One region of the Pseudomonas wadenswilerensis genome, then DNA from elsewhere that is predicted to be linked to it. Evidence: predicted binding sites of a transcription regulator. Region 1 holds the regulator's gene; the other holds the start of a gene.

Region 1 (5,160 bases):
GCGGCAAAGCGTGGCAACCATTTGAGCAGGTAGCTGGAGATGTCCTGGAACATGTCCTCGACATCCGGCTGCGCTGCCAGGTAATCGATTACCGGTTGCTCGAGGCCCGAATGGTCACGTAGTTCCGGCTTCCAGTAGGGGTTGGGCAGGCAACGCACATCGAACACCAGGTCGGCGTCTACCGGCATGCCGCGCTTGAAGCCGAAGGACTCGACCAGAAATGCCGTGCCTGGCTCCGGCTGGTTGAGCAGGCGCAACTTGATCGAATCACGCAGCTGATACAGGTTCAGGTTGGTGGTGTCGATTTTCAGGTCGGCGAGGTCAGCGATCGGTCCGAGCAGTTCACTTTCGACCTCGATCGCTTCGGCCAGCGAGCGTTCGTTGTTGGTTAGCGGGTGGCGGCGGCGGGTTTCCGAGAAGCGTTTGAGCAGGGTTTCTTCATCGGCATCCAGGTACAACACGTCACACTGGATGTGCCGGCTACGGGCGTCCTCAAGCAACTCGGGAAAGCGCGAGAGGTGGCTGGGCAGGTTGCGCGCGTCAATCGATACGGCCACTTTGGGCTGCATCAATTCAGTGTTGATCAGGGCGCTTTCGGCCAACTGCGGCAGCAAGCCCGCCGGCAGGTTGTCGATGCAGTAGTAACCGTTGTCCTCAAGTACATCGAGGGCGGTGCTCTTGCCGGAGCCGGACCGGCCGCTAACGATGATCAAGCGCATGTTCAGTGCCCGTTTTGTACGTCCAGCACGACCTGGTACAAGGATTCGTTACTGGTGGCCGCACGCAGTTTGTCGCGTACGTCCTGGCGGTCGAGCATGCTGGCGATCTGGCGCAGCAGCTCCAGGTGCGCATCGGTAGCCGCTTCCGGGACCAGCAGTACGAACAGCAGGTCGACCGGAGCGCCATCGATGGCGTCGAAATCGATAGGGGCGTCAAGGTGCAACAGTGCGCTGACCGGCGATTCGCAGCCCTTGAGGCGGCAATGCGGAATGGCAATGCCGTTGCCGAAGCCGGTAGAGCCCAGTTTTTCCCGGGCGATCAGGGCTTCGTACACGTCCTGGGTGTCCAGCTCGGGCACTTGTTTGCCGATCAGATTGGCGATCTGTTCGAGCGCACGCTTTTTACTGCCGCCCGGCACGTTCACAAGGGAACGGCCGGGGGTCAGGATGGTTTCAAGTCGGATCATGGATGAGGGGGATCAGCGGGCCGCTGCACCTTGCAGCAGGCTTTGCTGTTTTTCCTTGTGTTTTTTCAGTTGGCGGTCGAGCTTGTCAGTCAAGGCATCGATCGCTGCATACATGTCTTGGTGTTCGGCATTTGCAACCACTTCGCCGCCGGGAATGAACAGCGTTGCTTCAATCTTCTGCTGCAACTTCTCGACCTTCATGATTACCGTCACATTGGTAATCTTGTCGAAATGCCCCTCCAGCCGTTTCAATTTTTGCTCGACGTACTCACGCAGGGGCTGAGTAACTTCTACATGCTGTCCACTGATATTGACTTGCATACAGCTTCTCCTTTGTTGCCGGTGCATAAGAGGCAGGTGTTGCGCCTGCCACTGAACTGCGGTGGCACACCTCAGGAGCCGTTACATCAATCGCTTGCGCTCGCTCGACGGTGCAATGCCGAGGGACTCGCGGTACTTGGCGACGGTGCGACGTGCTACCTGGATGCCTTGTGCCTCCAGTAAACCAGCGATCTTGCTGTCACTCAATGGCTTTTTCTGATTTTCCGCTGCAACCAGTTTTTTGATGATCGCGCGGATCGCCGTGGACGAGCATTCGCCGCCTTCGGAGGTGCTGACGTGACTGGAGAAAAAGTACTTCAGCTCGTAAATACCGCGGGGCGTGTGCATGTATTTTTGCGTGGTCACCCGGGAAATCGTCGACTCGTGCATGCCCACCGCTTCGGCGATATCGTGCAACACCAGCGGTTTCATCGCTTCGTCGCCATGATCGAGGAAGCCACGCTGGTGCTCGACGATCTGGGTGGCGACCTTCATCAGGGTCTCGTTGCGGCTTTGCAGGCTCTTGATGAACCAGCGCGCTTCCTGCAGCTGGTTGCGCATGAAGGTGTTGTCGGCGCTGGTGTCGGCGCGGCGAACGAAGCCGGCGTACTGCGGGTTGACCCGCAGGCGGGGGACCGCTTCCTGGTTGAGCTCGACCAGCCAGCGTTCGTTGTCCTTGCGCACGATCACGTCCGGCACCACGTATTCGGCTTCGCTCGACTCGATTTGCGAGCCGGGGCGCGGGTTGAGGCTCTGTACCAGCTCGATGACCTGGCGCAGTTCGTCTTCCTTGAGCTTCATGCGGCGCATCAGCTGGCTGTAGTCGCGGCCACCGAGCAGGTCGATGTAGTCGCTGACCAGGCGCTGGGCTTCGGCCATCCACGGCGTGCGCGGCGGCAGCTGGCGCAGTTGCAGCAACAGGCACTCGCTGAGGTTGCGCGCGCCGATGCCGGCCGGTTCGAACTGTTGAATACGGTGCAGCACGGCTTCGACTTCATCCAGCTCGATGTCGAGCTCGGGGTCGAAGGAATCACAGACTTCTTCCAGGGTTTCGTCGAGGTAGCCCTGGTTATTGATGCAGTCGATCAACGTCACGGCGATCAGCCGGTCGGTGTCGGACATCGGAGCCAGGTTCAGTTGCCAGAGCAGGTGGCTTTGCAGGCTCTCGCCAACGGAGGTGCGGGTGGTGAAGTCCCACTCGTCATCGTCGTTGCTGGGCAGGCTGCTGGCGCTGGTCTGGTAGATGTCTTCCCAGGCGGTGTCGACCGGCAGCTCGTTGGGGATGCGTTCGTTCCACTCGCCTTCTTCGAGGTTGTCCACCGTCGGGGCGGTCTCCTGGAAGCTGGTTTCCTGAACTTCGGCGACGGGTTTGCTCTCGGCGTTGTCGGCCATCGGGTCGCTGTTGTCGAAGTCGTCGCCATCTTCCTGGCGCTCGAGCATCGGGTTTGATTCCAGCGCTTCCTGGATTTCCTGCTGGAGGTCCAGGGTAGAAAGCTGGAGCAGACGTATGGCCTGTTGCAACTGCGGGGTCATCGTCAGTTGCTGGCCCATTCTTAGGACGAGCGATGGTTTCATGGCAGGGGCTTAACACCTTATTTGCCGGCGCACATGCGCCATCCACTACAAGGGCACCGAAGCGCCAACTTTAAGCAAATTATATGCCTGAAATTGCAGCGTTTGCCTAGAGCGCCGTAACAATTAAGCCATGAACTGGCTTGATCGAGAGCGCTCTGGCAGCGCCTTACACCTTGAGCCTACAGGCGGAACTCATGGCCGAGGTAAACCTCTTTGACCAGATCGTTGGCCAGGATGGTTTCTGCATCGCCTTCGGCGATCAGTTGGCCATCGTTGACGATGTAAGCGGTTTCGCAGATATCCAGGGTCTCACGGACGTTGTGGTCGGTGATCAGAACGCCAATGCCCTTGGCCTTCAGGTGGTGGATGATCTGCTTGATGTCGCCGACCGAAATCGGGTCGACACCGGCAAAGGGTTCGTCGAGCAGAATGAACTTGGGCGCGGTGGCCAGGGCGCGGGCAATCTCGACGCGGCGGCGTTCGCCACCGGAGAGGCTCATGCCGAGGTTGTCGCGGATGTGGCTGATGTGGAATTCCTGCAGCAGGCTTTCCAGCTCTTTGCGCCGGCCATCGCGGTCCAGGTCCTTGCGGGTTTCGAGGATCGCCATGATGTTGTCGGCCACCGACAGCTTGCGGAAGATCGAGGCTTCCTGCGGCAGATAGCCAATACCGGCGCGGGCGCGGCCGTGCATGGGCTGGTGGCTGACATCGAGGTCGTCGATCAGGACGCGGCCCTGATCGGCTTGGACCAGGCCGACGATCATGTAGAAACAGGTGGTCTTGCCGGCGCCGTTGGGGCCGAGCAGGCCGACGATCTGGCCGCTGTCGATCGACAGGCTGACGTCGCGAACCACTTGCCGGCTCTTGTAGCTCTTGGCCAGGTGCTGGGCTTTGAGGGTTGCCATTTACTCGGCCTTCTTCTTCGGCTGGATCACCATGTCGATGCGCGGACGCGACTCGGTGACTTTGCCACCGCGACCGGCGGTAGCGATCTGTTTCACCGTGTCGTAGACGATCTTCTCGCCTTCGGTGGTGTTGCCTTCGTTGATCACTTTGGCGCGGTCGATCAGGACGATGCGGTTTTGCGGCGCATTGTACTGGATGGTCTTGCCATAGCCTTGCATCTTGTCTGGCTTGGCCGCGCTCTGCTGCTGTTCGAAGTAGGCCAGGTTGCCCACCGAGGTCACCACGTCGATGTCGCCACCGGCAGTGCGGGTGATGGTCACGGTGTTGCCTTTGATCATCATCGAACCCTGGGTGATGATCACGTCACCGGTGTAGGTGGCGACGCCTTGTTTGTCATCCAGTTGAGCATGGTCAGCCTGGATACGGATCGGCTGGTCACGGTCGGTCGGCAGGGCCCAGGCGCTCGCGCTTCCCAGTGCTGCGCTCAGGCTGAGCAAAAAGGGGAGGGTTTTAACGAGCCTCATACTGTCCTCTTACGTTGGACAGCAGGTCCATCCTGCCGTCTTTCAAATACGCTTTCATTCCATTGCCCGTAGTTACGCCACCGGCGCCGTCGATTCTAACGGCTTGCTCGGTTTGCGCATATTGCTTCTGCGGGAATACCGTCATGCGGCTGGTGGTAATGATCATGGTGCGGTTTTTTTCATCGGTGCGGGCAACCCGTACCGAATCGATCAATTCGACTTCGCTGCCATCGGGGTTGACCTCGCCGCGCTCGCTCTGCACGTGCCACGGGTAGGTGGTGCCGCGGTACATCTGCAGGTCAGGCGTGGTCAGCAGGGTGACTTCGCTGACCTTGAGGTGTTCGACCTTGTCGGCGGTCATCTCGTACTGCATCTTGCCGTCGGGCAGGAACTGCACGCTATGGGCATTGATCGCGTAGTAGTCGATTGCGCTCTGGTCGGGCGCGGCTACCGGCTTGTTGTCGAGAAAGCTCTCGGGGCTGATGTTCCAGTAGCCAACCGCCACCAGCAAGGCGGCAAGCACACTGAACAGCGCAATGTTACGGATTTTCTTACTGAACATGTGTCGCTCTACAGGTAGTGGGCATTGGCCGCGTCCAGGTTGCCCTGGGCTTGCAGGATCAGTTCGCAGAACTCGCGGGCTGCGCC
Region 2 (5,160 bases), 560 kb from region 1:
CGTGGGGTTCGAGTGTTCCGCTGCCGACTGCGTGGCGGCTGGCGGCGCGCAGGCCGGCACCCAGTTCGATGGCTTCGTATCGTTGGTCGTCGACCTTCAGTGCCGCGGCGGACCCTTTCTCGCGATAGCTGTCGAGCGTGACCAGGCTGTAACGGGCCGCCAGGCGCGGCTCGACCAGCACGTGCGGAGTAATGCGGTAGGTGTAGCCAGCTGTCAGGTTCAAGCCCAGCAGGTCGCTGTCGTAATCGGCTTTGGCGCGGCTGCCGGCGATGTCTCGCTTGCTCTGGTTGCTGTTCAGGCCATAGGTCAGGCTGGCGTCGACAAAGTAGTTGTCCTGGGTGAAGCCGCCGTACAGGGTGAAAGCTTGGCTGTCGACTTCGCTGGCGTTGCGATTGCTGCCGTTCAAGGTGGTGGTGATGTAGCTGTAGGTCAGGCCGGCTGTCAGTTGCTCGTTGATCCTGGTGTCGGCACCAATGGCAATGCCTCGGCTGTAGGCGTTGTAACCCTGGATGCTGTCACGGCGGCTTTGTGCGGCATCGTTGTACAGGCCTTGTATCCATAGCCCGGATGGCTGTGAGTCCTGCTCGCGCAGTTGAGCGCTGCGCCGGTTGGCTGCCTCGCTGTTCAGGCGCTGGCTGGTCATTGCTGCCTGGGTGGCGCCGCCATTGATCTCTGGGGTCAGTTGGCTGGCCAGTTGGGCCAGTTCGCGCTCGTCGCTGTTGGCGAATGCTTGTAGTAACGGGTTGCTGGCCTCGAGAGTTGCCAGCACTCGGTCGCTGGTAAAAGCGTTGAGTGCTGCGCGTGTGTTGCTGGTGGCGCCTTGGCGCAGCAACATCTGGTCGATCGCGTCCTGGCCTTTGCCGGTGACCGTTGCCTGGATGCTGTGCTCGTCGAAACTGTAACTGTCGACGCTCAGCAGGGCGGAACTGCTGACAACGTCCAGGGTGTTGTTGGCAATGCTCAACTGGTCGGCGCGCAGCAGAATATAGCGGCTGCCCTGGGCGCTGAAGTCGCTGCCGGTGGCCGTGAGGCTGATCTGGCTGTTGGCGCCGAAGGCGGCGGTTTCACTGACGTCCAGTATCGGGGTATCCGGCCGGGTAGTGCTGCTCAGGGTCAAACTGAGTGATGAGCCCTGGTTGATGCCCAGGTTGCCGTCAAGGGTGGTATGGGCTGATTGCAGTTGCAGGTTGCCGGTGCGCTCGAGAAAGCCCGAGCCGACAGATAGCCAACCCTTTGCTCCGAAGAGTCCTGGTTTGTTGACCTCGATGAGGCTGCCATCAACGCGCACATCACCCAGTACCTGGATGTTGCTCAGGCCTTTGAGGTTGCCGCGCACGCTGCTTTGATCATTCAGCGTGACATTGACCTGTCGATCCGTTGCGCTCGCATCGATGGCATTGCCGGTCGCAAACAGGCTGCCGGTGTTGATGAGGGTCAAGGGTTGCCGGTCCCGGTCGGGGCCCCAGACCGGGTCGTCCGTTGCTACGTTGACGCTTGCATCGACTATTGCAATGGCGGTCTGGGTGGCGCGGATGGTGCCATTGTTGATGATCTGATTGTCTTGATGAAACGCTACGCCATCGATCAGTAGGCCGGTTGCACCCTCGCCGCTGGCGTCCAGGGTGCCCTGGTTGATGAATCTGTCGAGTTGCAGGGGCGCGTTGCCATCGCCTGCCAGGCGCATGGCTACTGTGTCAGGGCCGATAACCTGGATGCTGCTCTGGTTTATCAGGTTGCCCTGGAGGTTGCCGCCGCTCAGGTTCACGCCTGTCATGCCGGGCCCTGTCGTATGGACTGCACCGGTCAGCTCGAGGTTTTCAGTGCTGGTCAGGCGGGTCGCGGTAAAGCCTTGTTCCGCCAGTGCTAGGGTCTGTGCCTGGGCGGGCAGGGCGCTGGTGACAGCCAGCGCCAGGACGGATCGGTTGAGCAGTGAGCGTGGCACGCGTTTCTTCCTTGAGAGGCGTTTGCAGTGCTGCCGATATTAAACAAGTGGTTCGTGCTTGGGTAAGGTTCGCTAGTGTCGCAGTGCCAGCGATTGCCGCTTTGCTGACACCCGGCGGAAATCCTTTGCCGCTTTTCTGGCATTGCCGCCACCGGCAAACTCCTCAAAGCCCCGTATTTACGGGGTTTTGTTTTTTGGCATGGCTCTTGCTCTAGCTCAGTCAACGAAAAACCTTCGAAGGTTTCCCCGACATGAGCATCAGCTTCGACAAAGCGCTCGGCATCCACGAAAAGGCATTGGGCTTTCGCGCCCAGCGTGCCGAGGTGCTGGCCAACAACATCGCCAACGCCGATACGCCCAACTACAAGGCGCGCGACATGGACTTCGCTTCGGTTCTGGCGGCCCAGGCCGAGCAGACCAGCAAGGGTCATTTCGCGCTGGATCGTACCAACGCCCGGCACATCGAGGCCGAAGGCCTGAGCATGGGCGACGAGTCCTTGCAGTACCGCACGCCGATGCAGCCGTCGATCGATCAGAACACCGTCGATGCCCAGCTCGAACAGTCGAGCTACGCGGAAAACGCCGTGGGCTTCCAGGCCAGCTTCACGCTGCTCAACAGTAAATTCAAAGGGCTGATATCGGCCCTGCGCGGAGAGTAAGTCATGTCCCTCGCCAGTGTCTTCAACATTGCCGGTAGCGGCATGAGCGCCCAGACCACGCGTCTGAACACCGTCGCTTCGAACATCGCCAACGCCGAGACCGTCTCGTCGAGCATCGACCAGACCTACCGTGCCCGTCACCCGGTATTTGCCACCACCTTCCAGCAGGCCCAGGCCGGTGTCAGCCAGTCGCTGTTCCAGGACCAGGATGCTGCCGGCCAAGGTGTGCAGGTGCTCGGCGTGGTCGAGGACCAGAGCAATCTCGAGGCGCGCTACGAGCCGAACCATCCGGCAGCGAACAAGGACGGCTACGTCTACTACCCGAACGTCAACGTGGTGGAAGAGATGGCTGACATGATCTCCGCCAGCCGCTCGTTCCAGACCAATGCCGAGCTGATGAACACGGCCAAAACCATGATGCAGAAGGTCCTGACCCTGGGTCAGTGATAAGGGACGAAGCCAATGGCAAGCGTTAACGATCCAACAGCCGGCGTAAGCCTGAACGACGTCATCAAGGCGTCGGGCAAGAAGAACAGCGAAACCAGTGCCAACAGTGCCGCCGGTATCGCCTCGGCCACCAACAGCAAGACCGGCGCCAACAAGCAGGCACTGGGCAAGGACGCGTTCCTGCAGTTGCTGGTGACCCAGATGCAGCACCAGAACCCGCTCGATCCGCAGGACAACAGCGAGTTCGTGGCCCAGTTGGCGCAGTTCAGCAGCCTGGAAGGCATCACCTCGCTGAACGAGTCGGTGACCGCGATTTCCGGCAACTACAAGTCTTCGCAGGCACTGCAGGCCTCGTCGCTGGTCGGTCGCTCGGTGGTTGCCCAGACCGACAAGGCCGTGGTCGATACCACCAAGAGCCTCAACGGTTCGGTGGTGGTTCCGCAGGCGGTCAGCAATGCCACCGTCACCATTACCGACAAGGATGGCAAGTTGGTCAAGACCATCGACATGGGGGCGCAGAAGGCCGGCAATGCCTCTTTCGTCTGGGACGGTACCAACGACAAGGGCGAGAAGGTCGATCCGGGTACCTACACCTTTGCCGCCAAGACCACCGTCGATGGCAAGCAGCTGGACATGTACACCATGCTGCCGGCCACCGTCAGCAGCGTCACCATCAGTCAGACTGGCGGCGAGATGATGCTCAATCTTGCCGGCCTGGGCAGCATCGCCCTGTCCAAAGTCCAAACCATCGGTATATAGAGCCGGCTAACGCGGCACAAGGAGTGAAAGATGTCATTCAATATCGGCCTTAGCGGTCTCTATGCAGCCAACAAGCAACTGGACGTGACCGGCAACAACATCGCCAACGTCGCCACCACCGGTTTCAAATCGTCGCGCGCGGAATTCGCCGACGTCTACTCGGCCAACAAGCTGGGCGTTGGCACCAGCAACATCGGTAACGGTGTGCGCCTGGCAGCGGTATCGCAGCAGTTCAAGAACGGTGAAATCAACAACACCGGCAACGTGCTGGACATGGGCATCCAGGGTCAGGGCTTCTTCGTGCTGAGCGACAACGGCTCGCTCAGCTACACCCGCGCCGGTGCCTTCCAGACCAACAAGGACAACTACGTCGTCACCGCTGACGGCCTGCGCCTGCGCGGCTACGGTGTCGATGAAAACGGCAAGATCATCAACGGCGTGCTGACCGACCTGAAGATCGATACCTCGGCGCTGGCGCCCAAGAGCACCACTTCGATCGACCAGGGGTTGAACCTGAACTCGTCGGACAAGATCATCCCGGCGGCCACCACTTTCAGCCCGACTGACGAAAACAGCTGGAACAAGACCTTCGCCACCAAGATCTACGACAGCCAGGGTAATGAGCACGTCATGGATCAGTACTACGTCAAGACCGGGACCAACACCTGGAAGTCGTACACCCTGATCGATGGCCGCAACCCGCTGAACCCGGCCGAAGAGCCGCCAAAGGCGCTGGAAGGCACCATCGAGTTCAACTCCGACGGTAGCGTCAAGACCATGACTGCCGGTGCCGCGGGCTCGGGTTACGAGGTGGTCAACAAGGTCTTCAAGTTGACCGGCTGGATCCCTGCCGAAGTGACCAATCCGAACGCCAAGCCTCCGGTCTGGGGTACCAACGGTTCGGCCGCCAACGCTGGCGGCATCGCCATCGACATGACCGACACCACCTCGTACAACACCCCGACCACGCGCCTGTCGCAAAGCCAGGACGGTTACGCTACCGGGATTCTGTCGAGCCTGAGCATCGACTCCAGCGGCGTGATGTTCGCAAGCTTCAGCAACCAGCAGTCGCGCGCCATCGGCCAGGTCGCCATCGCCAGCTTCGCCAACGAGCAGGGCCTGCAACCTATGGGTGGCACCCGCTGGACCGAAACCTACGCGTCGGGTATTCCGGGTATCGATGCGCCGAAGACCGGCACCCTGGGCGCTATCGCTTCCAACTCGCTGGAAGACTCCAACGTCAACCTGACCAACGAGCTGGTCGAGCTGATCAAGGCGCAGAGCAACTACCAGGCCAACGCCAAGACCATCTCGACCCAGAGCACCATCATGCAGACCATCATTCAGATGACC

The links. Region 1 encodes sigma-54, which starts transcription at its own class of promoters, with help from an activator protein. Its sites were predicted from a motif close to ANTGGCATNNANNTTGCTNT; they were not measured.
Region 2: a site for sigma-54 is predicted at 2,136-2,155, ahead of flgB (flagellar basal body rod protein FlgB). Genes of this name have one in related genera too.

The regions. Positions count from the first base shown of each region.
Region 1 is NZ_CP087191.1:1,047,360-1,052,519, forward strand. Features, by position in the region: gene rapZ (RNase adapter RapZ) at 1-719, opposite strand, end outside; gene ptsN (PTS IIA-like nitrogen regulatory protein PtsN) at 722-1,186, opposite strand; gene hpf (ribosome hibernation-promoting factor, HPF/YfiA family) at 1,199-1,507, opposite strand; gene LOY45_RS04795 (RNA polymerase factor sigma-54) at 1,589-3,082, opposite strand; gene lptB (LPS export ABC transporter ATP-binding protein) at 3,262-3,987, opposite strand; gene lptA (lipopolysaccharide transport periplasmic protein LptA) at 3,988-4,512, opposite strand; gene lptC (LPS export ABC transporter periplasmic protein LptC) at 4,499-5,074, opposite strand; gene LOY45_RS04815 (KdsC family phosphatase) at 5,083-5,160, opposite strand, start outside.
Region 2 is NZ_CP087191.1:1,603,706-1,608,865, forward strand. Features, by position in the region: gene LOY45_RS07450 (autotransporter family protein) at 1-1,942, opposite strand, end outside; gene flgB (flagellar basal body rod protein FlgB) at 2,194-2,601, shown strand; gene flgC (flagellar basal body rod protein FlgC) at 2,605-3,048, shown strand; gene flgD (flagellar hook assembly protein FlgD) at 3,064-3,807, shown strand; gene flgE (flagellar hook protein FlgE) at 3,838-5,160, shown strand, end outside.